3 regions of the Methylobacillus pratensis genome follow, and region 1 is predicted to be linked to each of the others. Evidence: riboswitches for the same ligand, from Rfam matches in the RefSeq annotation. Region 1 holds a riboswitch; each other region holds the start of a gene.

Region 1 (9,666 bases):
CCAGGCGACCTGAACAGCGCACTGGAAGTGTATTGGGGCGGGGCACAGGTGGTGGCAACCTCTGTCACTTCGCATAGCGGATGGGTGGAATACCACTTCACCAACCTGCTGGCCTCCAATAGCCTGACCACCTTGAAGTTCGTCTCGATAGAACCGCAGAATGCGCCCTCGTACGGTTCTTTCCTCGATGGCGTGGTGGTCACCGCCGTGCCCGAACCCAGCACCTACGGCATGCTGGCGCTGGGCCTGGGCGTAATGGGCCTGATCAGCAGGCGCAAACGCCAGCACCAGCATCCTCTCTATTAAAAGACGCTATTCCTCAATTGGCCGGGTTGATGCCCGGCCTTTTTCATTCCGCCGCCAGCTTGTTGCGGAGAGCGGCCACCGCCCGGTACGATTTTAGCCTGACTGCGTGGTCGAACACATGGCCGGTCACCATCAGCTCGTCGGGCGCGAGGTCATGGAGCAGCTTTCTCAAGCCGGCCTCAACGGTGGCGGCGGAGCCGACCAGCGAGCAGGCCAGCATGCGTTCCACGCCGATCTTCTCGGCAGGCGTCCAGTATTGCTCGATATCGTCCACCGGCGGCGGCAATTGCCCCGGCGTGCCGCGGTGGAGGTTGGTGAAGCCTTGCTGCTGGGAACTGAACCAGTAGCGCGCCTCTTCATCGGTGTCGGCGACCAGGATATTGGCCGTGACCATGAAGTAGGGCTTGTCCAGCGAGGCGGAGGGCTGGAAATTGCGGCGGTAGGTGTCCAGCGCCTGTAACAGGAAGGTGGGCGCAAAATGCGAGGCAAAGGCGAACGGCAAGCCATGCGCAGCGGCAAACTGTGCGCCATAGAGGCTGGAGCCCAGTATCCAGATGGGGATGGCCAGGCCCGCCCCGGGCACCGCCCTGATGCCCTGGCCCGGCTGGGGCAAGGCAAAGTAGTCCTGCAGCTCGGCCACCAGCTCGGGGAAATCCTCACCATGCGCATGCAGGTTGCGCCGCAAGGCACGCGCGGTAGCCATGTCGCTGCCGGGCGCGCGGCCCAGCCCGAGGTCGATGCGCCCCGGGTAAAGCGATTCCAGCGTGCCGAATTGCTCCGCGATCGCCAGCGGGGCATGGTTGGGCAGCATGATGCCGCCGGCGCCGACGCGTATGGTCTTGGTCTGGCCGGCGACATGGCCAATGACGACGGCAGTTGCCGCGCTGGCGATGCCCGGCATGTTATGGTGCTCCGCCAGCCAGAAACGCCGGTAGCCTGACTCCTCCCCAACTTGCGCCAGTTCAATGGAGTTGCTGAAAGCCTGTGCAGGCGTGCTGCCCTGCACGATGGGGCAGAGGTCGAGGATGGAAAATGGAATCATCGCTTGCAAGTGTCATTCATCAGAATGTTGTGGAAGACAGGTGTTTGCCCTTGAGGTTCGGTTCAAGCCCGATTATGCACCGGCCTCAACAATTTCTGTGGGTAACTTTGTGGGCATGATGGGCATTGCGCTACTAAGCGGCTGTTATGCCATGCATAAATTGATCCTGCTTGTTTTTTAAGCATCTGCCAGTTTAATTTATCCTGCGAGAGAACATACAATACGGGACGCTGTCATTCTTTACATACCGTCCCTCCTTCATTGAACCTTATTGATCGGCCCCATATTTTGACCATGCTTACTTTTGATAACCGTTTCTTGCGAGAGTTGCCGGGCGATCCGGAAACCAGCAACCAGTTGCGCCAGGTGTATGGCGCCTGTTGGTCCAGGGTGATGCCGACTTCGGTGTCTGCGCCCAGGCTGCTCGCCTATTCGCCAGAAATGCTGCAAACGCTGGGGCTGGGCGAGGAAGAGATCAATTCGCCGGCATGGGTAAGCGCGCTGGGCGGCAACGGCCTGATTCCGGGCATGGAGCCCTATGCCATGTGTTACGGCGGGCACCAGTTCGGCAACTGGGCAGGACAGTTGGGTGACGGCCGGGCCATCAGCCTGGGCGAGGTGGTCAATTCCCAAGGCCAGCGTTGGGAACTGCAGCTCAAGGGCGCGGGCGTGACGCCGTATTCGCGCATGGCGGACGGGCGCGCAGTGCTGCGCTCCTCGGTGCGCGAATTCCTCTGCAGCGAGGCCATGCACCATCTCGGCATCCCCACGACGCGCGCCCTGAGCCTAGTGCAGACCGGCGACGTCGTGATCCGCGACATGTTCTACAACGGTAATCCGCAGGCGGAGAAGGGCGCGATTGTCTGCCGGGTATCGCCCTCGTTCATCCGCTTTGGCAATTTCGAGATTTTCGCCATGCGCGACGACAGGGAAACCTTGCAAACGCTGGTGGATTTCACCATTGATCGTGACTTTCCCGAGTTGAAGGATTACCCGGAAGAAGAGCGCTTTGCCGAATGGTTCGCCATCGTCTGCGTGCGCACCGCGCGCCTGATTGCGCAATGGATGCGCGTGGGCTTCGTGCACGGCGTGATGAACACCGACAATATGTCCATTCTCGGCCTGACCATCGATTACGGCCCATACGGCTGGGTGGACAACTTCGACCCGGGCTGGACTCCCAACACCACCGACGCGGCAGGCCGCCGCTATTGCTTCGGCCGCCAGCCCGACATCGCGCGCTGGAACCTGGAGCGCCTGGCGCAGGCGCTATATGCCTTGAAGCCCGAGCGCGAGATCTACGACGAAGGCCTCATGCTTTACGACCAGGCCTACAACAAGGAATGGGGCGCCGTGCTGGCCGCCAAGTTCGGCTTCAGCGCATGGCGCGACGACTATGAGCCCTTGCTCAATGAAGTGTTCGGCCTCATGACCCAGGCCGAGATCGACATGACCGAGTTTTTCCGCAGGCTGGCTTGGGTGGATTCCGCCCAGCCCGACTTGGGGGTATTGCAGAGCGCAGCCTATAGCCCTGCACTATGGGAAACGTTCAAGCCCAAGTTCGGCGACTGGCTCAAGCAATACGCACAGGCGACGCTCGCGGACGGGCGCGACCCGGCGGAGCGGCGCGAGGCCATGAACCGGGTCAATCCGCGTTACGTGCTGCGCAACTACCTTGCCCAACAGGCCATAGACCTGGCCGACACGGGCGATACCAGCATGATAGAAGAGCTGCTGGACGTGCTGCGCAAGCCTTATGACGAGCAGCAGGGCAAGGAGCGTTTTGCCGCCCTGCGGCCGGATTGGGCCAGGCACAAGGCAGGGTGTTCCATGTTGTCGTGCAGTTCATAAAAAAGCCGTCCAGCTTCGCTGAACGGCTTTCGCTCGAAGAGCCTTGCTTCACATCATCTCAATCGCGCTTGTCGTCCTGGCGGAATTTCGCCAGCCAGTGTTCCATCAGCTTGCCGGCCGCCTCGCGTCCGCCGAGGCCGAAGGATAGGGCAACTGCCACCGCAATAGCGCCTAGCGTCAGGCCGAATGCCAGGTTGACGATGTCGTCGGCGATGCCCATGGCGCGCAGGCCCATGGCGACCACCAGGCCGAGGATGGCGAAGCGGGCGATTCGCGCCAGGCCGCGGCTGTTGGGGCCGGCGGCGCGGTCGATGGCTTCATGCGCCAAGCCGGCCAGCCAGAAGCCGATCACCAGGATCACCGAGCCGAGCAGCACGTCGCCGCCGAAGCGGATGAAGGTGGCGACGATGTCGCCAACCTGCAGGAAGCCGAGCTGGTTGGCGGCTTCCACCGCGGCGAACAGCATGGCGAAGAACAGCGCGACCTTGCCGACGAAACCGGAAGCCGATTTGCCTTCAAAAGCATGGCCGAGCCCGACGCGCGCCGGCAGGGTATCGAAGCCGAGCGTTTGCAGCAGACTGGCCAGCAGGCGCGAAGCAAACGAGCCCACCAGCCAGGTGACCGCGAGGATTAGGCCGGCAGCGATGATGTGCGGCACGGCAGCCAGGAACATGGACAGCATGTCGGTGGCCGGGCGGGAAATCGACTCGATGCGCAGGGCGTCGAGCGCGGCGATCAGCGACGGCAAGAACACCGCGATGAATACCAGCAAGCCGCCCACGTGCGACAGGCGCAACGTTTCCGTTATGCCGGCGCGCTGGCCGAGATTGTCGGCGCCGGCGGTGCGCAGCAGGTTGCTGACCAGGTTGCGTAGCACCGTGGCGACGATCCAGCCGACGCCGCCGATCACCAGCGCAGCGACGGCATTGGGCAGGATGTCGAGTGCCCTTGCCACCATGTCGCGCAGCGGGTCGAGCAGGCCTTGCAGTTGCAGCGCCCCCAACACGGCCGGCACGAACAGCAATATCACCAGCCAGAACAGCGCCTGGGCCAGGCCGTCGCTGATGGGCGCCATGCCGGCATGCTCGGCCAGCCTTTCATCCAGCGTGGTCTTCGCCAGCACGCGCGTGATGAGCGCGCGCACCAGGCTGGCCAGCAACCAGGCGACCAGCGCCAGTATCAGGGCTGCGAGAATGCGCGGCGCGTAGGCGAACATTTCGGTGAGCAGTGCGGCGAACGGGCCGGATACCATGGCTAGGTCGAGAGAATTGAGCACCGCGACGAAGGTGAACAGCAGCACGATCCAGAACAGGCTGACGGCCACGCCTTTTTCGATATCCACCGGCTTCCCGGTCTGCCCGGTCAATTGCGCAAAGCGGCGGTTGGTGCCTGCCATGCCCAGGCCGCGCCGCACGCCGGCCCGCACTAGCACCGCGAACAGCCAGCCCAGCACGAGGATGGCCAGCGCGCCCAGCAGTTGAAGCATGTTGTCGCCGAGGCCGGTTTGTACCGCGCCCCACATACTGTTCCATTCCGTATTCATGCGATCCTCCCGTGTTGTTTAGATGACAATATCCGGTGTCTTACGGTTTAGATAATGGCCGCGTCGGGAAAGACTTGTCAACAAGGCCGTGTCATCTCAAAGCTGCTCGCTATCCAGTTTGCGGATGCCGTTGTTCAGCGTGGTGAGGTCGAAATGCTGTTGGCGGCGTTTGATAAGGCGCATGAGGATAATCACGGCGACCGGGACCAGGGCGGCGAGCAGGAAGGATTCCAGCAAATGCGCCACCGGCTGGTTGGGCATGGGGAACATGGACAGGCCGGCGGCGAGCCCTGCAGTGGTGCCTATGACGGCTTCGCGGCCGGTGTGGGAACGGCTGAACAGCCCGAAGAACACCGGGAATGCCGCGGCGGCGCAGAGCAGGTCGGCGAGCAGGAACAGGTAGAGCACGCTATAGCCTTGCGCGGCGACGAGCAGGACGGGAACCGCAACCAGCAGCACCAGCCATCGCGACAGGCGCATCAGGCTGGCGGCGCTGCTCTTCGGCATCACCCGGCCGATATCCACTGCCACGATGCTCGAGATGGCGCTGATGGCCGTGTCTGCGCTGCACATCACCAGCGAGATGCCGAGCGGAATCAGGGCAACGGCCAGCCAGAGCGGGATATTGGGCATGACCACGCTGAACAAGGCCACTGAGCTGTCGCCATCCGGTGTCATCGCCATGAAGGCCAGCCCGAATAGGCCCATGATGAAGATGAAAGGCACGACGAGAATGCCGCCGAGCAGGAAGCCGTTGCGCATGGTGGGAATGTCCTTGGCGGAGTAGATGCGCTGCCAGTTGCCTTGGTGGAAGATGCCGGTGAGCAGGATGGCGACGAAAAAGGTCAGCCCGGCCTTGATGCCGCCGATATCCTCAAGGTTGATCAGCTGCGGCGCGGTTTGCTGCAGCTTTTCCGCGACCGGGGCAATGCCGCCGGTGGCCTGCCAGCCGATGAAGACCAGCGCCGCCAGCAACGGGATGATGATGACGATCTGCACCTTGTCGGTGAAGATGGAGGCGCGCAGGCCGCCGTAGGTGGTGTAGAGCAGGGTGAAGCCGAGCACGATGGCGGCAGTGGCCCAAAGCGGCACGGGCGCGAGCAATGTCACCATCTTGGCGATAGCGGTGATCTCGGCGCTCATGGCGATGAACAGGTAGAACAGCATGATGGTCAGTGCGAGCAGGTACATGGGCTTGCCGTAGCGCGCAACCAGGAACTCGGTGAGGGAGTGGCCGTTGGGCATGAGTTCGCGCATGCGCTTGCCGAGCGGGATCATGGCGATGCGCGGCGACATGGCGCCGATGGCGTAGCCGATCACGGCAGTCAGGCCGCCCCAGGTCGCCGCCTGCGCGGGGGAGAACAATATCCACGCGCCCAGCGACGAGGCCAGCAGGGTCATGATGCTGGCGAGCGTGCCCTGGCTGTTGCGCGCGACGATGTATTCTTCAAGGTTGCCGCGGAATTTGCGCGAATAGGCCATGCCGGCAATGGCGAACATGGCGGCGAAAAAGACTAGCCAGGCGAGGGCGGCTTGTGTACTGAGCATTGCGTGGTGACTCCTGTAATCGACGAACGACAAGGAGTACGCACAATGATGGATGCGCTATTTCCTTCCCTTCGCCAGCATGATCTGGATCAAGTATTAAGGGTCATGGCAATTGCCATTTCTCAGCCGCAAGCGGCTCCCCCAGGATTGAAACGGCCCAATAAGGTTTTGCCGTTTCGGTGCCAGATTATAACGATTTTCATGGTGATTTTCACATGGTGCCGGATGTGAATTCTTTATATTCCATGCTATGGTTCTGTCTTTCGGCACGGGGTGCCTTGTTGCAGTATCTGCTTCAGGGCTGAGAACACACCCGTATACCTGATCCAGATCATACTGGCGGAGGAATGCCTGTCGCAGCTTACTCTTTTGCTGCGCATTCCTTTGCCATGACACATTGCAAAGGAATCGCATGAGCAGCCCATCTCTATCCTTACTTCCCATTCAAGAACAACTCGTGCTCGTCACCGGCGCGGGCCGCGGGCTGGGCCGGCATATCGCCCGCGCTTTCCTCGACCAGGGGGCGAGCGTGGTTGTGAACTACCTTCACAGCGCGGAGGCTGCGGCGGCCTTGGCGGATGAAGCGCCGGGACGGGCCTTGGCGATCCAGGCGGACGTGAGCGATGCCGCGGCCGTACGGGCGATGGCGCAGCAGGCGCAAACGCATTTCGGTAGGCCGATCACCGTTGTGGTCAACAACGCCTTGCCTGACTTCAAGTTCAACGGCGATGCGCGGGCGCATGCGCATGACCTCGGCTGGGAAGGGTTGCAGCAACAATTCGAAGGCGTGGTGCGCGGCGCGCTCAATACCGTCCAGGCGTGTTTGCCCGGCATGCGCGTGCAGGGCGGCGGCCGGGTGGTGAATATCGGCACCAACCTGTTCCAGAATCCGGTAGTGCCTTACCACGATTACACAGCCGCCAAGGCGGCGCTGCTTTCCCTCACGCGCACCTTGTCGCAGGACCTGGGGCCTGACGGCATCACCGTCAATATGGTGTCGGGCGGCCTGTTGCGCACGACCGACGCCTCGGCCGCCACGCCGGATGCCGTGTTCGACCTGATTGCGGCGAGCACGCCGTTGCGCCGCGTCACCACGCCGGAAGAGTTCGCCGACGCAGTGCTGTTTTTCGCCTCGCCCTGGTCGCGCGCTGTGACGGGGCAGAACCTGGTGGTTGATGGCGGCCTGGTCAAGAACTAGAGCGGCTGACAAAACCTTCCTGGCGTTGTTGCCCTGCTTTGCCGCAATGTTTGTACTGTCTGCGGCAAGGCTGTTAGCCAGGATCGCTGCACCTGCCATTCCTGAATTCACTAAAGAGGCTCTTGTTCTGCCATGATGCACATCAACCTGTTCCTGTTCGGCTGCGGCCACCACAACGCAGCCTGGCGCCATCCGGATTCCCAGGTCGAGCGGCTGGGCGAGATCCGCTATTACGAGGAAATGGCGCAGCTGGCCGAGCGCGGCAAGCTCGATGCGGTGTTCCTTGCCGACGGCCACGCCACCAACAATATCACCGACGGCCCGCGCTGGTTCCTGGAGCCGGTGACCATGCTCACCGCCATCAGCCGCGCCACCCGGCACATCGGCTTGGTGAGCACGATTTCCAGCACCTTCTTCACGCCGTTCCATGCCGCGCGGCTCATGGCCTCGCTCGATCATATTTCCGGCGGGCGCGCGGGCTGGAACGTGGTGACTTCCATGTTCGACGTCGAGGCCAGGAACCATGGCTATGAGGCCATGCCAGGCCACGCCGAGCGTTATGCCCGGGCGGAAGAGTTCATCCAGGCGGTATTGCAGTTGTGGGATAGCTGGGACGACGGCGCCTTGCTCAACGACCGCGCCGGAGATTACGTCGACGAAAGCCGGGTGCGCCAGATCAACCACCATGGCAGGCATTTCCTCGTCGACGGGCCGTTGACCGTGCCGCGTCCGCCGCAAGGCAACCCCGTGCTGTTCCAGGCCGGGGCTTCCGACCATGGACGCGCGCTGGCGGCGAAATACGCCGAGGCGATCTATGCCGTGGCCTACGACTTGCCATCGGCCCAGGCCTATTACCGCGACGTCAAGGCCAGGGTCAAGGCCGCCGGGCGGCAGGTGGACGTGCCCATCCTGCCAGGCCTGGTGACTTTCATCGGCTCGACTGAAGAAGGGGCGCGCGCCAAGCAGCGCGAGCTGGATGAACTGTTGCCAGCGGAAACCTCGTTGCGGCAATTGCAGTTGTTCATCGACCAGGACTGCTTGGATTGGGAGCTCGACGCCCCGGTGCCGCCATTGCCGCCGCTGGAGGCCTTCACCGGCCCCAAGGGGCGCTATGCCACCGTGCTGCGCATTATCGAAACCGAGCGGCCCACGGTGCGCCAGCTATTGGGCCGCCTGGCCGCCGGAGGAGGGCATTGCACCATGGTCGGCACGCCGGAACAGGTGGCGAACGAGATGGAACATTGGTTCCACAACGGCGGCGCCGACGGCTTCAACCTGATGCCGCCGGTGCAGCCCGACAGCGTGCGGGATTTCGTCGACCAGGTGATTCCCATCCTGCAGCGGCGCGGCCTGTTCCGCGAAGATTACGAGCACGCGACATTGCGCGGCCACCTGGGCCTGGCGAGGCCTGCGAGAAAGTAGCATGGGCTAGGCTTTTCCCGTTTCCGGAGCCTGTTTCGGATATTGCGCCCTCATGTATGATGAACAGGCTCTAAGTATTGTTTGAGAAAGCTACCTTATGCCTGCGTCCATTTCTATAGAAGTCATGCTCAACCTGCTCATCGCCCTGGGGGCAGGACTATTGATCGGCGCCGAGCGTGGCTGGCAGGAGCGCGACGAGAAGGAGTCCTACCAGAGCGCGGGGATACGTACTTTTGCCCTCACCGGCCTGCTCGGCGGCTTGAGCGCCTTGCTCAGTCAGCATCTCGGCATAGCGGTCTGGGTGACGGTGCTGGTGGCGCTGATGCTGGTCGTCAGCATCGCCTATGTCGGTGATTTGCGCCGTACCGGAGACCAAGGCATTACCAGCGAGCTGGCGCTGTTGATCACTTTCCTGCTGGGCAGCCTGGCGCTCTCGGATTACGTCATGCTCGCCAGCGCCGGGGCGGTGGTGGTGGCTTTGCTGCTTAGCCTCAAGAATGTGCTGCATTCGCTGCTGAAACGCTTGAGCGAGACCGAGCTTTCCGGCGCGTTGAAGCTGCTGTTCATCTCCGTGGTCATGCTGCCGGTGCTGCCGAACCAGACTTACGACCCCTGGCAGGTATTCAATCCTTACACCACCTGGTGGATGGTGGTGCTGATCGCCGCCCTCAGCTTCATTGCCTATATTGCCGTGCGCCTGACCGGCACGCGCTACGGCTTGATGCTCACCGCCATCCTCGGCAGCCTGGTTTCCTC
Region 2 (9,666 bases), on a different contig from region 1:
CCTGTGCGGCGAATTCCAAGCCACGGTTGACCTGCGTGCCGTTGATGACATAGGTCGGCGTGGCATCGACGTATTCGTGGTTGCGCTTGATCTGGAATACGGCGGCAGACAGGCTGACATTGCTTGTCACGTCAGCTTTCACGCCGAGTTCAAGCTGCCTGGACCTGCTGGGGTCCATGATGATTTCGGCGTTGGTGGTGCCGGTCGGCGCCGTGCCGCCCGGTTCCAGGCCTTGCGAATACGAGCCGTAAACCGCCAGTGACGGCTGAAGGTTGTAGAGCAGGGCGAAGCTCGGCAAGACAAAATCGTCATCCGTACGCCGCGTCGTCTCGCCCGAGGCATTGAACTGGTCGCGCTTGAGCTGCACGTAGCGCACGCCAGCGTGCAACCTGAGTTGGTCAGTGAGCGCCATGACATCCTGCACGAATATTGCACGCTCCTCATCCTTGCGGCGCAAATGCACCGGATTGACGTCGGCGAGCGCGAAATTATCGTAGTAGACCGGATTATAGATATTGCTTTCGCCGACATAGTTGAATACGTAATCGGCAAAGTGGTCGCGACGGTTCAGCGTGGATACGCCTGTGGTCAGCTCGTGGCGCACGCCGCCTGTCGTGAAGCTCCCCTGCAGCAGGGCCTGGGTCGTCGTGATCGAGCGCTTGTCGTTCTTGCGGCGCAAGTCGTACATCGAATAGCCGCCGTCGCTGCAATAGCCGACGATCAGCCCTTGCGCCTGGCAGCCGGAAGGCAAGGTCACCGCATCATCACGATGCAAGGTCGATTGGTTGGCTTGCAGGATGGTGCGCCAATCGTCATTCAACGCATAGTCGAATTTCACGCCGAGGTTGTAGCTGTCATCGACGACGGGACGGCTCCAGGACTGGTCATTGAGCATCTGCTTGGCGCGGATGCCGGTCGGAATGCGTTGCTCCGGCCCGAGCAACTGGAACCCGGGCACGGTCAGTTGCGACTTGTGCTGGTAGTCGAGATCAAGCTGCAACAGCGCGCGTTCGCTCAGCCGGAAGTCAAACGCGCCCGAAATGAAGTTGCGGTTGCCTGTCGAGCCGTCGACATACGACTTGATGTCTTCCGCCGCGGCATTGATGCGGTAACCGAAGACGCCGTCCTCGGAGCGCCCGCCCAGGTCTACCGCGCCGTACACCGTGCCGCGTTCACGCACCTCGAACGTTGCCGAACGCAGCGGAGCGTCGGTAGGGCGCTTGGTCACGTAGTTGAGCATGCCGCCCGACGCGGCGATCCCTGCCTGCAGGCCGGCGAGGCCTTTCAGTATCTCGATGCGCTCCTTGTTTTCCATCGGCACCCTGGCCTGCGCAAGAATCACCATGCCGTCCTTGCGATAGTTGGCGCCCTGGTCGAGCACGAAGCCGCGGATCGCGAACCAGTCGGCCAGGCCGACCGCGTTGTAGGAGTTTTGCACGCTGGCATCCCACTTCACCGCGTCGGTCGCGGAGCGTACGCTGCGGTCCTGCATCTGCTCCTGCGTGATCACGTTGACCGATGCTGGCGTTTGCAGCAACGATGTTTCAGGGAAGCTGCCGATGCTGGCGCGGCGCGCCACGCCATCAGTCGATGCGGAGGTGACGACGACCTCCGGCAGTGCGTTATCGCTGTTATCGGCGGTCTGTGCCAGCGCGGCAGGCGCATAAGCGCAGGCAACGGCCAGCATGCTGAGTTTTTGACGGAAAGTAAAAGCAGGCATTGTGTGTTCACTCGCGTTGAGGAAAAGCACGCGCAGGAACGGACAAAGGGCCTACCTCGGGGGAAATGAATCGACTTTGAGTGGCTTTGCGCTTTCCTACGCTGGCATTATCCAGGTCAGGTTCAAGGGTATGTCTCACCCGAAGATCGGCTCTTCAGGACCCCTAGCGTGGGTCGTATACTAACAAAGAATGCGCGGAAAATGCCAATTTTCGTTGCAAACAGGGTTGCATGCTACGCATGTAGCCAATTAACGCGTGCTCAATCGGGTCGTACGGAAAAGTGTGCAACGCCATTCAATGGAGAGAGGCGGGGGAAGGAGCTTCCGGCCACAGCAAGTGCAGGTGCGGCAGCACATTATGCTCGCCGATCTGGCTGGTGAGCCCCGCGCGGCGCAGCTTTTCCAGGATGTTGGGCCTGGCCTCGGCGATCACCAGCCGGATCTGGTGCTGTCTGCAAGTGTCCAGCAGGTTCCACAATGCCTGCATGCCGGTGGCGTCCATGATCGGCACGCGCGACATTCTCAGCACAATGGTGTCGGTATCCTCGCGCAGGGTTTGCAGGCGGTGCTGCAAGTGCTCGGCAGCACCGAAGAAGAACGGCCCTTCCAGGCGATAGACCAGCGTGCTCGATGGCAGGCGCCATTCGCGCTGGCCGTATTCCTGCTGCAAGTCATCGTCACTCAGTTGCGTCACGTTCACCGTGTCCGCCATGCGCTTCATGAACAACAATGCGGCAAGCACGACGCCGATATTGACGGCAATCACCAGGTCGCTGAACACGGTGAGCAGGAAGGTGATCAGCAGCACCGCCACATCCGCGCGCGGCGCTGTCCTCGCCATGTGCAGGAAGCGATGCGCCTCGCTCATGTTGTAGGCCACCACGAACAGGATGGCCGCGAGCGCCGCCAGCGGGATATTCACGGCCAATGGCGCCAGCAAGACCACGATCAAGACCAAGGTGACCGCATGCACGATGCCGGATAACGGGCTGTTGGCCCCGTTGCGGATATTGGTCGCGGTGCGGGCCAGCGCGCCGGTGGCGGCGAACCCGCCGAACAATGGCGAGGCGATGTTGGCAATGCCCTGCCCGATCAGTTCCTGGTTGGATTGGTGGCGCGTGCCTGCCATATTGTCGGCAACGACGGCCGAGAGCAACGACTCGATGGCGCCAAGCAGCGCAATGGTGAAGGCTGGGCCGATCAGCTCTATCATGACGGCAGGGCTGATGCCCTCGGGCAGGGCAAAATGCGGCAAAGCCTGCGGGATGCCGCCGAACGCGCTGCCTATGGTGGCAACCTGTTCAGGTTGAAAGACAGACTGCACGATAGTGGCCGCCACGATCGCGACCAAGGGGCCGGGAATTTTTTTCAGATAGCGGTTGGACAGGAGCAGCACTGCCAGCGTGAACACGCCAAGCAATGCGGTCTGCCATTGCAGCTGCGGCAGGGCTTCCAACAGGTGCCAGAGTTTCTCGTGGAAGTGATGCGAGGCTTGGGGCGTGAGGCCGAAAAAATCCTGCCATTGCCCGACGAAGATGATGACGGCGATCCCGCTGGTGAAACCGATGATCACCGGTTCCGGGATATAGCGGATCACGCTGCCCATGCGCGTCAGCCCCATGACGAGCAGCATGATGCCCGCCATCAGAGTGGCGATCTGCAGGCCTGCAATGCCGTATTTTGCCGTAATGCCGGACAGGATGACGATGAACGCCCCTGTCGGCCCGGTAATCTGCAGGCGGCTGCCGCCGAACAGGGAGGCCAGCGTGCCGGCGACAATCGCCGTGTACAAGCCTTGCTCGGGCTTGGCGCCGGAGGCGATCGCGAACGCCATGGCGAGAGGAAGGGCGACGACCCCGACGATCAGCCCCGACATGATGTTGCGGGACCAATACCGGCGCGAGAGCAGGCCGGCACGCTTGGCTTCAAGAATGGCGATCATGGTGTAAAGGCATGGCAAGGGATGTAATCGACAGGCATATCATAGCCTTTTCGCCGCAAGATTACCGAGGCTTAGAGCCGCTAACAAAACCCTTCTGGCGTTGTTGCTCTGCCTTGCCGTACTAGTTGTACTGTCTGCAGCAGAGCGTCTAGCCAGAATCGCTTCGCTGGGTTTTGTTCGCGGCTCTTAAAGTGATTCGACAAAATCCAGCAGCAATTGCCGGTCCAGCGGAGACATCTGCTGCACCATGTTGCGGGACTCCTGCGCCTCGCCGCCGTGCCACAGGATGGCTTCCAGGATAGTCCTGGCGCGGCCATCGTGCAGGAAGCCTGCGTTCGGCTCCACCTGCTTCGCGAGGCCGATCCCCCAGAGCGGCGGGGTGCGCCACTCGCTGCCAGTGGCGGAAAAGTCCGGGCGGTGGTCCGCCAGTTCCGGCCCCATGTCGTGCAACAGCAGGTCCGTGTAGGGGGCGATGCTTTGGTTGCCCAGTGCGGCCAGCCTGGGGAATTCGTTTGTCCTGACTTCAGGCAGGTGGCAGGCCGCGCATTGCGCCTGGCGGAACAGTGCGGCGCCCCGTTGCACCCGCGAATCTTCCTGATGGCGCGGCGAGGGCACGGCAAGCGCCAACTGGTAGAGCTCCATTTGCGCGAGCTGGGTCGCCGTGATTTCTGGCGTGCCCGATACGGGGGCGTGCTGGCAGGCTGTTTGACCTTCGGCGCAATTGCCATGGGGAAACAAGTAGGAGGACAAGCCCATATCGCCGGCCAGAGCGCTTGCCGTCTGCTCGCGCAGCGTCGCCACATTGGCCTTCCAGCCAAAGCGCCCGATCACGTGTCGTTGCTGCTCCATGCTCCAGACGCGGTTGAGCCTTCCATTGATCTTGCCGGGCTTGGGCTGCGATTCCAGTGCCATCAGGGTGCTGTCCGCAATGGCTTCGAGCAGGCCCATGCCATAGATGGCGGGCGCGATGCGGGCCGAGGTTTGCAGGTCGTCCGGTAGCGGGCCATAGGCCAGGTTGCTGAATGTGATGGTCGGTTTGCGCAGGCGCACGCGCTCTCCGCCGTTCAATGATATTTCGCTTTCCTCGTAACGCACATGGGCGCGGCCTTCGGCCTCGACGCCAGGCGCGCCGAATTCCTGTAACTGGTCGCCATATAATGGATGGGGCTGCGGGCCGCCTTTAGGTGCCTTGCCAGGGACGCTCAGGCGGACCAGCATGGCGCGCATGGATTCTTCCGGGCCGTCAGGCGCGAAGCCGCGCCCGTTCTTGGCATGACAGGCAATGCAGGAGTTACGGTTATACAAAGGCCCCAGCCCGGCAATATCGCGGTCTTGCGCCGGGGAAATGATCCAGCTTTGCCGGACCAGCCCGCGGCCTAGCTGGAACTGCAGGTTTTCTTGCGAGGAAAGCGGATGTATGGGCTGGTTATAGGCTTCGCGGCTCGAGAGGCGGGTCAGTACCTGCACCGGTTCATCGCCGTGGGTAGCGGCTGGAGCCAGGGTGAGAATGCAAACAGCGAGGGACAGGATGCTGCGCATAGCCCCAGGATTACGGCTGTGACGCGATGCGGGCGGCTTCCTGGTAGCGCTTGTGCATGACTTGCTGCCACCGGCTGATGTCCGCTTGCTGGGGAGGCTGCAGGGATTCTGCCGCGGTTTCGTCGATCGGTAACTTTTGCAGCAGCTCCCTGGCCTTGGTCACTTGCGGCGCATCGGCGCCCAGCTTGGCGCTTGCATTCTCGATGGCGCTGATTGCCTGTTGCAGGGGCGCCAAGTTGAGGGTGATGATGGCATCGAACAGCGCATTGGTGGCCTCTTGGCGCGCTAGCCCGCGACGGTTGTCGTACACAAAGGCCGGATTGTTCTCGAATGGATTGAAGTAACCGGCAGGTTTGTCTGCGTACACCGAAGGCCTGACCGGCAACTTGCGGATATCGGGGTGGAACAATAGCCGCTGGCCTTGTTCGGAGAGCACGAATGCGCTGAACGCCTTCGCGCCTTCGGGGTTGACCGCATGCTTCATGATGGCGACGTGAGCAGGGGAATAGCCAGTCAATTTAGGGTAGGCAAACTGCAATGGCGCACCGTTGGCAATGGCGGATGCCGTGAAGAAATCGATGGTCAGCCCTGCGAACAGGCGGCCGCTGGCAACATCGTCAGTGACGAAAGTCGCGCCCGCAGTCACCAGCTCCGCATTGGCGGAGATGGCCTGCAACAGGTTCCAGCCCGCCTGCCAGCCGTAACCTTGCAACAGGATATCAATGAGCGGCGGCGCATAGCCGACCTTGGAAGGGATGGGCAGCGCTACCTTGCCTTTGAACCCCGGCTGGCTGAGGTCTGTCCAGTCATGGGGAACAGGCAGTCCGGCGGCGGCCAGGGCCTGCGGGTTGCTCACGATGCCGTATCCGGCAATCTCCGTGGCAATATGGTGGCCTTCGCGCAAGGGAAAGCCGTTGACGGTTTCAGGCAGTCCATCCAGGTTGATATCCAACGGCTGGAACGCCTGCATTTTCTCCAGCTGGGCGAAATTGCGCTGGGCAGGCGTCCAATAAACATCGACAGCTTGACCGGATTCCTTGAAATAAGCCATCGCATCGCGCGATTGGCGCCAGAGTACTTCTAATTTGTATTGTGGATACTGCTTTTCAAAAGCCGCTTCGACCTGCGAAACGACTTCTTGCGGATAGCTGGTCATGACGACCACTTTGGCCGTCTCGGCCAATGATATCTGGCTAATAAGCAGCAGCCAGACAACGAGAATTCGGGTCGGCCAGCGCAATGCTGCCTTGATAGTGAGAGCGCTGACCATTGGGTTTCCTATCTATTAGTTAACTATTTAAAACTTGCGTGTTACGTTGACAAACATATTGCGGCCTTCCATGTAGAAGCCTTCAGTATATGCATAGTTTTTGTCTAGTATGTTGTTGATACCAGCCTCGGCAAACCAATCGGCATTGACTGCATACATGGCCTTAATGTTACCAGTCGCATAGCCTTTGGCTGACAGCCAATCAGTGACTGTGGAGTCCTGGCGGGAGTAACGCGATGATGCCGCTTCGACACTTGCCAGCACTTGCAAGGCGCTATTCACTTTCCATTTACCGTATGCAAACAGCTTCTGACGAGGCACATTGGTCAAGCGTTGGTCATTGCTGAGGTTGTCACGGTTGATAAAGGTGTAGTTACCGCCCAATTCAACATCATCACTCGCAAACCAGGTTGCGCTCAACTCGATCCCCTGGCTTTCTACTTTGCCGATATTGCGGAACTGGAAGCATTGGCCTCCGCCTGCGGAACAAGCGGAATTTGGCAAGCTGACAGACTGGATCATGTCTTTGGTATCAATAAAAAATACCGCTCCTTGCAGTTTTAATTCTGGCAGTACAAAAGCACCAGCACCCAGTTCATAATGGGTTGCTCTTTCTGTATCTAGGCCAGGATTGGGCACCGCACGACCGAAACGGCCAGAGAAACGATCTTTCATGGTTGCAAAGCGGCTTTTCCTGGCCACTGTGAAGTGAATGTCGCTATCCTCTGTTGGTTTATAGAACAAACCAGCCTGGGGATTCCACGCATGAGCATCGCCATTCGGGAAATCGTAAATCTGATTTGAATTGTTTAAACCTTCAGCCTTAATAGTGTCACGCTTGTCATAGCTGACACCCGTCACCAAGCTTAGTTTTTCGGTGAAGTGATGGGTATCTTCAATACCCAATGAAATAGTGCGGTCTTCAAAAGTTTGAACCGGGTTACCCTTGTTGTGTTCTTCGTGCTTGTCATGCTTGTAGTGGGCAGCGAGCTTCAGAGTATTGGTCTTGGCAATATCGAAACCTAGTTCGGCGCTGGCACCATAGGTGTCATCATTATAGATACTCGTGAATGAACTGTTTCTGGTCATCGTGGCATACCGGGCATCGTCATAGCTTTCCAATACATTCTTGAACTTGTCATAGAAAGCCCGGACTTTCAGGTAGGCGCTATCACCAAAAGTAGTGCGTGAAATGAAATACAGGCTCTCCTTATCCCATTTGGGCCAGTCCCAGTAATTTGCAGTGCGGCCACTGTCGCTGCCAGCGTATACAGGACTGCCTTTCGTGCCTTGCTGGTTGATGTAGTTCAAACTGTATTCATTGCCTTCGCTCGGGGTCAGGCCGATTTTCAGGTTGATTTTTCCGTCCCTGTTATAAGCGCGCTCCCTGTCTCCGCCGTTCTCATACGCATTGGGCTTGTAATCGCTGGACATACGGGAGCGCTCATTGTCTACGTATGAGGTATTGGCTTGCCAGTACCATGTTTCGTAATTACCACCCATGTTGACATCGGTAGCATATCCATTGAATTTAAGGTTGCGGTCAGTCTTGATACCTGCAGTGATGCTGCCTTCAAACTCTTTTGTTGGCTTGCGGCTGACTAGGTTGATCGCACCGCCTAATGTGTTGGGGCCGTACAGAACGGAACTGAACCCCTTGGACAATTGGATCTTGGATAGATCGAAAGTATTGAAACGGCCCAGATCGACGTAGCCATCGTAGGTGACGTAAACCGGAATGCCGTCTACGAACACAGGCACCTGGCGTAAATCAAACCCACGCAATTGCACCAGTTGTTCATTGCGTTGGCCGCCTTGGGTCATGCTGACGCCAGGCAAAGTGTTGAGCGCCGTGCCCACTGTTTCGCGGTTGAACAGGCGCATATCCTCTTGCGTAATGGTGTCGTCAGAGAGCCTGATATCTTCTGGCTGCTTGGTAGTGGTGACATTGATTTCACCCAAGGTAAAAGGCGCAACTTCCGCCAAAGCGACTTGAGTATTGGCTGCCAGCGCGGCAATCACTGCCAGCTTGAGCGGTTTTAGGTAATTGGACATTGATCTCCCCGATGCTAAGTAGTTGAAACAAAGGCGGGATTAAATATTAATTCAATATATTTGTAAATATATAACGAATATTATTTTGATGAATCTGGAAGATGCATATGCATAGATGACAGGGTTCGGGGAGAAGCCCTGGCGGGAAACCTTGCGCAGCTTGAATTAATCAATTGTTCTGGTAGGCTTGCCTGAAACTTTTAATAGGTATTGCCGTGTCACCGCTATCAGAAATCCGCAAGTATCTTGAGTCCGCTGCGCAGAGTTCCCTGGACGATATCTATGCGATCGATGCGCATAGCCTGCAGTTGGTGGGGGTGCTGGTGGATGGCGCGGAAGCGCAGATTGCCGATCACCCCTTGGACGATTTGCTGCAGGCATTGGGTGAGGCGGAGGTCAGGGAGCTTCTGGATGCGGTGCCGATGGAGCTGGCGATGGTGGATATCAGCCATGAGTTGCATACCATCAACCGATATTTTGGCGAGTTCCGCTTGCTCATGGTGGGACGTGGCAGCGGGCGGGTGCTGTTGGTGATGCGCGACAGCCAGGCTTTCAGCCGGCATATCCTGCACGTGCTGAACGAGGGCGCCAATTTGAGTTCCCTGATTTCGAACGCTCCCGGGGTGGTATACCAGGCGCATATGAGCAAGGATGGCGTCACAGGGTTTCTTTATCTCAGTGATGCTTGCAAGCCATTGCTGGGTGAAGATGCCGAGGTGTTGATTGCCGATCCCGGTATTTTTCTCTCGCTGATCGACGAGGAAGACCGGGGGGTATATGAGAAGAATGTCAGCCAATCCGCCCATAATCTGAGCGTGTTGAACTGGACCGGACGCTTCTGGATGAAGGCATGGCAAGATACCAAGTGGATCAATTTGCGGGCCAGCCCGCGCAAGATGCCTGACGGTACCGTCATGTGGGAGGGCATCATGACGAATATCACGCAGAGCCGGCGCGAGCAGCAGGCGATACGGCAATCGCATGAAAAACTTGCCAGGCTTTCGGCGCAGCTGGCCCAGATCAAGGAGAAGGAGCGTTTGAGAATCGCCCAGGAGGTGCATGACGACCTGGGCGGCAATTTGACGGCCATCCGGCTTGGCCTCTCTTCCATTATCAAGCGGCTGGGGCCCGAGCAGGAAG
Region 3 (9,666 bases), on a different contig from region 1:
GCGATCCGGAGCTTCGCCAGTCCATGAGCTGGAAGGCGCTGGAGTTCAGCGCCAGTGCGGGAGGCGCTACGCAACGCATTGCTGATTTGGTGTCGCGCTACCTGCCCGATAGGTAATCCCGGCCCGACTGGGCCGGATTACCGCACCAGCCGGGAAATCGCCTTGAAGGCTTCGCCTTCGGCAACACCCAGCCACTCGAACACGATGGATTCCGCATTGCTGACGATCACGCCAGCCTGGCGCAGCCGCAGCAAGGCATTGGCCTTGTTGGCCGGATCGCGCGACAGTATGGCATCTTCCGCCACGATCACCTGGTAACCGTGCTGCTGCAATTGCAGTGCGGTTTGCAGCACGCAGATATGGGCTTCCATGCCTGCAAGCACGATTTGCGGCCTGTCAGCGTGCAATTGCTCTCGGAACGCGGGCACCGCGTAACAGGAAAACGCGGTTTTCTCTATCCTGCAGGCATGGCCCAAGCTGTCTTGCAGGATAGAGATCGTATTGCCCAGGCCCTTGGGATATTGCTCGGTACCGATGGCGGGCACGTCGAGCAGGCGGGAGGCCTGCAGCAAGATGTCGCAATAACGTGTCACCGACGTTATGGCATGCTGGTCCATGGCGGCGGCGAGCCCTTCCTGGACGTCGATGACGACGAGCTGGCTAAGGGAGCGTACGGCTAAATCGGTGGCAGGCATGGACTTGTTCCCGGGTCTATCGTTGCTCAGTCCAACAATTGGCTGGTCAGGACCAGTCGCTCGTTGACTTCGCTCAAGTCGGCCTCATTCAGCAGGCCGACGGCATATCTCAGCCGGAGCACATTCATCAGGTAGTTGTAGCGCGATTGCAGCAAGTCGCGCTTGGCGGTGAACAATTGCTGCTGGGCATTGAGTACGTCCACGCTATTGCGCACCCCGACCTCGTAGCCCAGGTTGGTGGAATCCAGTTGGCTCTGGCTGGAGCTGAGCGCCTGTTCATAGGCCTGGACCTGCGCCACGCTGCCGGTGAGGTTCAGGTAGGCCTGGCGCGTATCCAGTTCGGATTTCCTGCGTGCAGCCTCGACTTCGTCCTGGGCCCTTTGCTGGTTGGCGACGGCTTCGCGTACGCGGGAGCTGACAGCCCCGCCTTGGTACAGCGGAATGTTCAGCCTGAGGCCGATGGTGGCGTTCTGCAAATCGCTGCCGAAGCCATTGGGACTGCCGCTCGCACGGGTGTCGGCATAGCTGCCCACCATGTCCAGCGTTGGCCAGTGCCCTGCGCTCATGCGCTCGACTTCTTGCGTGGCGAGCCGCAGCGCTTCCTGCTGGATGCTCAGCGTCAGGTTGTTCTGTACGGCAAGGTTGACCCATTGCTCCATGTCCAGCGGCTGGGGCGAGCGGGTTTTCAGGTCCTGGCGCACCGTGGCAAGGCGCTCGGGCAACCGGCCCGTGATGGCCTGCACCGCGCGTTTGCGCACCTCGTAATCGTTGAGAACGGTGATTTCCTGGGCCTTGAGCAGATCGAACCTCGCCTGGGCCTCATTCACGTCGGTGATGGTGGCGGTGCCCACCTCGAAATTGGCCTTGGCTTGTTCCAGTTGTTTGGAAATCGCCGCTTTCTGGCTGTTGATGAGGTCGATCTGGTCCTGCGCCATGAGAACGTCGAAATAGGCCTGGGCGCTGCGCAGCATCAACTCCTGCTGCGATTGGATTAATTGCTTGTCCGCCTGTGAGACCTGGGTTTCCGCCTGTTTCATCTGCACCCAGTTTTCCTTGCGCAGGATGGGCTGGCTGAAGTTGACGCCGAAGCCGAAGGTGTCGAAGGACTCCCTGCCCGCGTTGCGGAAAATGGCGTTCTGTCCAAGATAGCGGATGTCGGTCTCGGAATGGCTGGCATCCGTCGTGAAGTTGACGGTGGGACGGTACAACGCTTTGCCCTGCTCGATTTTCTCCTGCGCCGCCAGGTTGCCGCTACGTGCGGCGGCCAGCGTCGGGTCGTTGGTCAAGGCGATTTCGTAGATGTCGAGCAGGTTCTGCCCATTGGCGGCGGCTTGCGCCTGGAACGAGGCCAGGCCGGCTACGGCAATGATGAATAATAGGATGTGGGCAACTCTCATGGCAGTCATCTCAGGAGTATCTGTATAATACCTTGTCAGGGTTGGTTGTCCGGCATTCTAACCCGATACCAGGCGGCATACAGTGCCGGCAGCGACAATATCGTCAACACGGTGGCGACGGTCAATCCTCCCATGATGGCGACCGCCATCGGGCCGAAGAAGGTGTTGCGCGTGAGCGGTATCATCGCCAGGATCGCCGCCGCGGCGGTGAGCATGATGGGGCGGAAGCGGCGCACGGCGGATTCGACGATGGCCTCCCATTCGGGCTTGCCTGCGCGTTTGTCCTGCTCGATCTGGTCCACCAGGATCACCGAGTTGCGCATGATCATGCCCGACAGGGCAATGGTGCCCAGCATCGCGACGAAGCCGAAAGGCTTGTTGAAGATGAGCAGGGCGATGGTGACGCCGATCAGCCCGAGCGGTGCGGTCAATACCACGAGGAAGGTGCGGGAGAGGCTTTGCAATTGCAGCATGAGGATGGTCAGCACGGCAAAGATAAATAGCGGCACGCCCGCCGCCACGGATTGGCCGCCCTTTGCCGACTCTTCCACGGCGCCGCCTGTTTCCAGGCTGTAGCCCAGCGGCAAGTGCTGACGTAGCTCGACCAGCTGTTTTTCAACCTGGCCGGAGACCACCGGCGCCTGCAGGTCGCCGATCAGGTTGGCGCGTACCGTGATGGTGGGCGTGCGGTTGCGGCGCCAGATCACGGCATCCTCGAAACCCGGGGTGATGGTCGCCAGTTGCGACAATGGTACGCTGGTGCCGGCGCTGGTGGGCACCATCAATTCAGGTAGGTGCGAGAGATGGGTGCGTTCCAATGTGTCGCCGCGCAGCACCAGGTCTATGCGCTCGATGCCTTCGCGGAACTCGGTGACGTAAAGCCCGCGCATTGCGGCATTGAGCAGGTTGGCAATATCTGTGGAGCTGACGCCGAGCAGCCTGGCCTTGGATTGGTCGACTTCTATCTTCATCACCTTGCTAGGCTCTTCCCAATCCAGCTGCACATTGCTGAGGTTGGGGTTGCGGCGCATGATGTCGGCCACCTGGTGGCTGATGTCGCGGATTTTATCCACGTCGGGCCCGGAAACGCGGAACTGCACGGGGAAGCCGACCGGCGGCCCGTTCTCCAGGCGCAATACCGAAGCCCGGAGCGCGGGAAAGTCGGTATCGAACAAATGCAGCAGCTTGCCGCGCAGCGCCTCGCGCTCGGCATTGCCATCCGTCAGGACGACGAACTGGGCGAAGCTGCGCTGCGACAATTGCTGGTCGAGCGGCAAATAGAAGCGCGGGCTGCCGCTGCCGATATAGGCCACGTAGTTTTCTATGCCGGATTGTCGTTGCAGCCATTGTTCCAGCTTTTTCACCTCGGCATCGGTGGCGGCGTAGGAGGAGCCTTCCGCCAGGCGCAGGTCGATGATCAGCTCGGGCCTGGTGGAATCCGGGAAGAACTGCTGTTGCACCAGCCCGAAGCCCGCGACCGAGGCGATGAAGAGCAACACCGTGACAATGATGACAATCCAGCGGTGGCGCACGCATTGGGTGATGAGGCTGCGCAGGCGCCGATAGAAGCGCGAATCGTAGATATCGGCCTGCTCGCCCGCGGCCATGTGCTGCAAGTGGTGCTCCCTGCGCTCGGCGAGGCGTCGGCTAATACTCGGGGCGATGCGTTGCAGCCAACGCGCCATGCGGGACGGTGGCTTGGCCGCTTGCTGCCTGTAGTCGGGTAGCAGGTAGTAGCCGAGGTAGGGGACGAAGATCACGGCGGCCACCCAGGAGGCCAGCAAGGCGATTGCCGATACCTGGAAGATGGAACGCGTGTATTCGCCCGTGGAGGACGCGGCTGTGGCGATCGGCAGGAAGCCGGCCACGGTGACTAGCGTGCCGGTGAACATGGGGATGGCGGTGGAAGTGAAGGCGAAAGAAGCGGCTTTCATGCGTTCCCAGCCCTGCTCCATTTTCGAGGACATCATTTCCACTGCGATAATCGCGTCGTCCACCAGCAGCCCCAAGGCGAGGATCAATGCGCCCAGTGAAATCTTGTGCAGGCCCACGCCGAATATCTCCATCAGCAGGAAAGTGACGGCAAGGACGACCGGAATCACGATGGCGACCACGATCCCGGTGCGCAACCCCAGGGACAGCAGGCTGACTCCCAGTACGATGACCAGGGCCTCGACCAGCGAGCGGACGAAGTCATCGACGGAGTGGACAACGGCCCGGGGCTGGGACGAGACGGTGTCCAGGCTGAGGCCGACCGGGAGCTGGGCGTCGATGCGCGCGACGGCGTTATCCAGCGAATGGCCGAGCTGGATAATGTCGCCGCCATGGTTCATGGCGACCCCGAGCAATAGGGTTTCCTTGCCCATGTAGCGCACGCGCGCAGTGGGCGGGTCTTCAAATCCCCGGTAGATCTTGGCGATGTCGCCAAGGCGGAACTCGTTGCCGTTGGCGCGCAGTTTCAACTCGCGCAAGTTGTCCAGCCGGTCGAAGCGCCCGCTCACCGCAAGCCGGATATGCTCCGGCCCGCTGTCGTAAGCCCCGGCGCTATTGACCTGGTTCTGTTGCTGCAGCGTTTCCAGCAGGATGCTGGTGCTGATGCCCAGCGTCGCCAGCTTGGCATTGGCCAGCTCGACATAGATGCGCTGCGGTTGCTCACCGAAAAATTCCACCTTGGCGACATCCTTGATCTTGAGCAACTCGCCGCGGATGGATTCGGCTTGTTCCTTCAACCTGGCATAGTCATAGCCTTCCCCGTGCAGGGCGTAGAGGTTGCCGTAGACGTCGCCGAACTCGTCATTGAAGAACGGGCCTTGAATGCCGTCCGGCAATGTATTGCGGATATCGCCGATCTTTTTTCTCGCCTGGTACCAGACATCCGGCACGGCGGATGGCGGCGTGGAGTCCTTGGCCAGGATGAAAATCAGGGATTCCCCAGGGCGTGAGTAACTGCGCAGGATATCGAGGTAGGGCAGCTCCTGCAGCTTCTTTTCGAGTTTGTCGGTGACCTGCTGCTCCACTTCGTGGGTGCTGGCGCCTGGCCACATCGTGCGCACCACCATCACCTTGAAGGTGAAGGGCGGGTCCTCCGACTGTCCGAGCTTGGTATAGGCCAGCATGCCGGCCAGGGTCAGCACCAGCATGAAGTAAAGCACCAGGCTGCGATGCTCGAGCGCCCAGCTTGAGAGATTGAAGGATTGGCGCTGGTCGTTCATTGGTTGACCTCGGTTTTGACCGGAGTGACCACTTGCCCTTCGTTGAGGGTATGCACACCCGTGACGACGAGGGTTTCATCGCCCTTGAGCCCGGAAACGATGCTGACTCCCTGCTCGCTATAGCTGCCTATGCCGACCGCCCGCGAATGCACTTGATTGTTCGCCTCCACGACCCAAACCTGCGCCTGGCCATGTTGCTCCGACACGGCGGTGCTGGGCAGCACGAATTCGTGTTGCTCGCCTCCCAGCCGTGCGCCTGCCGTCATGCCGATTTGCACCTTGTCGTCGGCATCCAGCAACGATACCTGGGTCTTGAAGGTGCGGGTCGCAGGATCGGCGGCGGGGGCGATTTCCCTGATGCGTCCCTGGTAGGTCTGGTCGCGGTTCGACCAGAGGCGCACGACAGCGCTTTCTCCTACCTTGATGTTTTGCATGCGGGATTCCGGGACGGCGATCTGCACTTCCAGTGCTCCCGGCACGGCTACTCGGGCAATCACCTGGCCGGGATTCACTACCTGCCCAGGCTCTGCGTCGATGGCGGTAACGATACCGTCTCGTTCTGCGGCCAGCGTGGTGTATTGCGCCTGGTTGCTTGCAACCCGGACCTGCGCTTGCGCCTGCTGTACCTGGGCCAGGCTCGATTTCAGGCGCGTTTCAACCGAATCCAGCGCTGCCGCGGAAATGAAGCGCTGCTCGAACAGCTGCCGCTGGCGCTTGCTGTCGGCCTCAGCCAGTGCCAGCTGCGCCTCTGCGGAATGCAATGCGGCCTGGGCGGATGCTAGCGACAGCCTGTTGTCCTCGGCATCCAGCCGCGCCAGTACTTGTCTCTTCTTGACATGGTCGCCGATTTCCACGTGACGCTGGATGATCTTGCCGGCAATGCGGAAGCCTTGAGCCGACTCATAGCGAGGACGCACTTCGCCGATAAGCCACTGGCCATGGTCGCTATGCTGTGCGGCATCTAGCTGCATGACGAGGGCGGGCCTCGGTGGCGGCGTTTCAGATGACGGCTTCTGGCAGGCAACCAATGCCGGGATGGCGAGCGTCAACAGCCATGGATTAATTTGTGTTCGGGAGAATGGTAGAGGCATATCGATACCTAGTGCTTGGAATGGGGCCTGGTGAGGCCTTGGATCATGGCGTTTTGCATGAGGGAAACGCGCTGGTCTATTGGCTGCCAGTCAACCCAGTCGTCTCCCGCCATGCCGATTTCCAGGGCGCATACCCCATGGATGCCCGCCCATAACGTCTGGGCGATCAGGTCCATGTTGGCCAGGTCGGCACGGAATACCTGTTGTTCAAATGCCTGCTGCACCATCGAGCGCAGTAAGGCGTAAGCGTCCTGCTCGATATTGCCTTGGCGCAGCTTGGATTTGTCCTTGCTGTTGCTTGGCTTGGGCGTCATGAACATGAAGCGGTAGTGATTGGGATAGGCCAAGGCGAAACGGGAATAGGCGCTGCAGAGCTCCTTCAACTGCTGTACTGCGTCGGGCGCCGCGTCTGCATTGATATTGCGCAGGTCGTTCGCCAATATCAGGGAGTCGTGATCGCACAAGGTTTGCAACAGGTCGTTCTTGTCCTTGAAATACAAATAGATGGTGGTGGGCGAATAGCCGACCCGTTTGGCGATCTCGCGCATGGAGACTGCCTCCACGCCATGCTGTACAAACAGGTCGCGGGCGGCGTCGAGAATCAGCTTCTGCAATTGCTGGCGTTCTTCTAAGGTTTTGACTCTAGGAGGCATGCGCTGGAAACATGGACATCATCAAGGATGATTATTAAACGCTGTTAACTTAACGGTGTCAATTTGTAGTTTGAGCAAGGGAAGAATCGAGAGCTAGTTAAGCAGGTTTGCAGGAGAACGCGACTCTGACGCAAGCGTCTATGCTACTTGATTGGCAGTACAATAAAACGGGAGCTAAGCTCCCGTTTGATCTACTTAGAAGCTGAATTTTTCCGGCTGAGGGGCGTTTTCGAGCTGAGGGAGCGTGGTCTCGAAAATCACGTCCTGCCGCAAACTGTCTTCGCTGATCCGCCGCACGATGGTGGCTTCCATCACCGGAGGTTCACCGATGACGGCAAACAGCCTGCCGCCGATATGCAGTTGTTTGGTTGCCAGCGGTGGCAGCGCCAACGAACCAGTGAAAACGATCACGTCATAAGGGCCGTTGTCCGGCCACCCGCGCGCGCCGTCGCCTACATGCAGCGTCACATTGCTGATTTGTTGCTGGAGCAGCCTCGCATTTGCCTGGTGGCTAAGCTCGGCGTTGATCTCGATGCTGTGCACCTCTTGCGCTAGGGAGGCAAGCAAGGCGGTGAAGTAGCCGCTGCCGGTGCCGATTTCCAGCACTTTATCGGTCGGCTTGATTTCCAGCGACTGCAGGACGCGGCCTTCCATCTTGGGGGAAAGCATGGTCTGGCCGAAACCGATGGGGATTTCGATATCGGCAAACGCCAAGCCGCGATATTGCTCGGGGACAAACGCTTCGCGCGGCACGCGGCCCAGAAGGTCGAGCACGGTGCCGTCAAGCACCTCCCAGGGGCGGATCTGCTGCTCTATCATGTTGAAGCGGGCTTGTTCTACATCATGGTGCATCGCAATTGTCCTTATCCATCGCATGGCTATCGGTCTGCCGATTATAGCGCCAGACGGCAGAGTTTCAAGCTGGATCGCGTGACCTGCCAGCTTTAGGCACATGCTGCTCTGCATCAACTGTGCATTGTCCACAATAATCTTGATCGAATCAGGGTTTTAACGTACATTCCTTCCATCGCTAGGGGTCTGCTGTTGCACGCTGAGGCATGCAATGGCAGTGAGAATTACCCTTTGAACCTGATGTGGATTATCCCACCGTAGGGAAGCGCAGTTTGGTTTGATGGGGTGATTTCTATTTTTATTCCCCTGTCGGTACTCCAAAAACGCTTCCCGCATTTTGGAGACTTGAATGAACGCCACCGACAAAAACCTGCAGCAGAATTTCCTCAATGCCACCGCCCAGGTCGACCCTGGCGCAACGCAGCCTTTTACCAATTCCCGCAAGATCTATATCGAAGGCTCGCGCCCCGACATCCGCGTTCCTTTCCGCGAGATCAGCCTGTCGGATACGCCGTCGGCATTCGGCGCCGAGAAGAACCCGCCGGTGATTGTCTACGACACTTCCGGTCCTTACACCGATCCTGAAGTCAGTATCGACATCCGTAACGGTTTGCCCGCCTTGCGCGCTGGCTGGATTGCCGAGCGCGGCGATACCGAGCAACTGGACGGCCCGACTTCCAGCTACGGGCTGGAACGGCTGAACGACCCCAAGCTGGCCGACATGCGCTTCAACCTGCACCGCAAGCCGCTGCGCGCCAAGGCAGGCAGAAACGTGTCGCAGATGCACTATGCGCGCCAGGGCATCATCACCCCGGAGATGGAGTTCATCGCCATCCGCGAGAACCAGCGCCGCGAAGGCATGAGTGAGCTTTTACAGACCCAGCATGCCGGACACCATTTCGGTGCTTCCATTCCTGAAACCATCACGCCTGAGTTCGTCCGGGACGAAGTGGCGCGCGGCCGGGCGATCATTCCCGCCAACATCAACCACCCTGAAATCGAGCCGATGATCATCGGCCGCAATTTCCTCGTGAAGATCAATGCCAATATCGGCAATTCCGCCGTGAGTTCAAGCATAGGCGAAGAGGTGGAGAAGATGGTTTGGGGCACCCGCTGGGGCGGCGATACCGTGATGGACCTGTCCACCGGCAAGAACATCCACGAAACTCGTGAGTGGATCATCCGCAACTCCCCAGTCCCGATTGGCACAGTCCCGATTTACCAGGCGCTGGAGAAGGTCAACGGCAAGGCCGAGGACCTCACTTGGGAAATCTTTCGCGATACTTTGATTGAGCAGGCGGAGCAGGGCGTGGATTACTTCACCATCCATGCCGGCGTGCGTTTGCAATACATCCCGATGACCGCTAAGCGCATGACTGGGATTGTCAGCCGCGGCGGCTCCATCATGGCGAAGTGGTGCCTGGCGCATCATAAAGAGTCTTTCCTCTATGAGCATTTCGAGGACATCTGCGAGATCATGAAGGCCTATGACGTCAGTTTTTCGCTCGGCGACGGCCTGCGTCCCGGCTCGATCTACGATGCCAATGACGAAGCCCAGTTTGCCGAGCTGAGAACCTTGGGTGAATTGACCCAGATTGCCTGGAAGCATGACGTGCAGACCATGATCGAAGGCCCTGGCCACGTGCCCATGCACATGATCAAGGAAAACATGGACTTGCAGCTGGAGCATTGCGGCGAGGCCCCGTTCTATACTCTGGGACCTTTGACCACCGATATCGCACCCGGCTACGATCACATCACCTCCG

Evidence for each region. Region 1 has a riboswitch for thiamine pyrophosphate ahead of ACW4YW_RS11935 (3-oxoacyl-ACP reductase). Riboswitches for the same ligand answer to the same signal wherever they lie in the genome.
Region 2: linked by a shared signal. The riboswitch ahead of ACW4YW_RS10285 (TonB-dependent siderophore receptor) and the one ahead of ACW4YW_RS11935 (3-oxoacyl-ACP reductase) in region 1 are both predicted to bind thiamine pyrophosphate.
Region 3: linked by a shared signal. The riboswitch ahead of thiC (phosphomethylpyrimidine synthase ThiC) and the one ahead of ACW4YW_RS11935 (3-oxoacyl-ACP reductase) in region 1 are both predicted to bind thiamine pyrophosphate.

Annotation. Positions count from the first base shown of each region.
Region 1 covers NZ_JBSUSR010000005.1:220,828-230,493, reverse strand. Annotated here, with positions in the region: gene ACW4YW_RS11960 (PEP-CTERM sorting domain-containing protein) at 1-306, shown strand, start outside; gene ACW4YW_RS11955 (LLM class flavin-dependent oxidoreductase) at 350-1,348, opposite strand; gene ACW4YW_RS11950 (protein adenylyltransferase SelO) at 1,643-3,199, shown strand; gene ACW4YW_RS11945 (mechanosensitive ion channel) at 3,258-4,742, opposite strand; gene ACW4YW_RS11940 (sodium:solute symporter family transporter) at 4,839-6,290, opposite strand; TPP riboswitch at 6,340-6,443, opposite strand; TPP riboswitch at 6,550-6,655, shown strand; gene ACW4YW_RS11935 (3-oxoacyl-ACP reductase) at 6,703-7,488, shown strand; gene ACW4YW_RS11930 (LLM class flavin-dependent oxidoreductase) at 7,621-8,910, shown strand; gene ACW4YW_RS11925 (MgtC/SapB family protein) at 9,008-9,666, shown strand, end outside.
Region 2 covers NZ_JBSUSR010000004.1:156,350-166,015, reverse strand. Annotated here, with positions in the region: gene ACW4YW_RS10285 (TonB-dependent siderophore receptor) at 1-1,720, opposite strand, end outside; TPP riboswitch at 1,797-1,895, opposite strand; gene ACW4YW_RS10280 (SulP family inorganic anion transporter) at 2,016-3,662, opposite strand; gene ACW4YW_RS10275 (di-heme oxidoreductase family protein) at 3,849-5,201, opposite strand; gene ACW4YW_RS10270 (ABC transporter substrate-binding protein) at 5,212-6,471, opposite strand; gene ACW4YW_RS10265 (TonB-dependent receptor plug domain-containing protein) at 6,499-8,526, opposite strand; gene ACW4YW_RS10260 (ATP-binding protein) at 8,742-9,666, shown strand, end outside.
Region 3 covers NZ_JBSUSR010000002.1:269,544-279,209, reverse strand. Annotated here, with positions in the region: gene waaA (lipid IV(A) 3-deoxy-D-manno-octulosonic acid transferase) at 1-116, shown strand, start outside; gene ACW4YW_RS05935 (isochorismatase family protein) at 138-695, opposite strand; gene ACW4YW_RS05930 (TolC family outer membrane protein) at 722-2,101, opposite strand; gene ACW4YW_RS05925 (efflux RND transporter permease subunit) at 2,128-5,304, opposite strand; gene ACW4YW_RS05920 (efflux RND transporter periplasmic adaptor subunit) at 5,301-6,395, opposite strand; gene ACW4YW_RS05915 (TetR/AcrR family transcriptional regulator) at 6,404-7,048, opposite strand; gene ACW4YW_RS05910 (protein-L-isoaspartate O-methyltransferase family protein) at 7,244-7,900, opposite strand; TPP riboswitch at 8,071-8,181, shown strand; gene thiC (phosphomethylpyrimidine synthase ThiC) at 8,250-9,666, shown strand, end outside.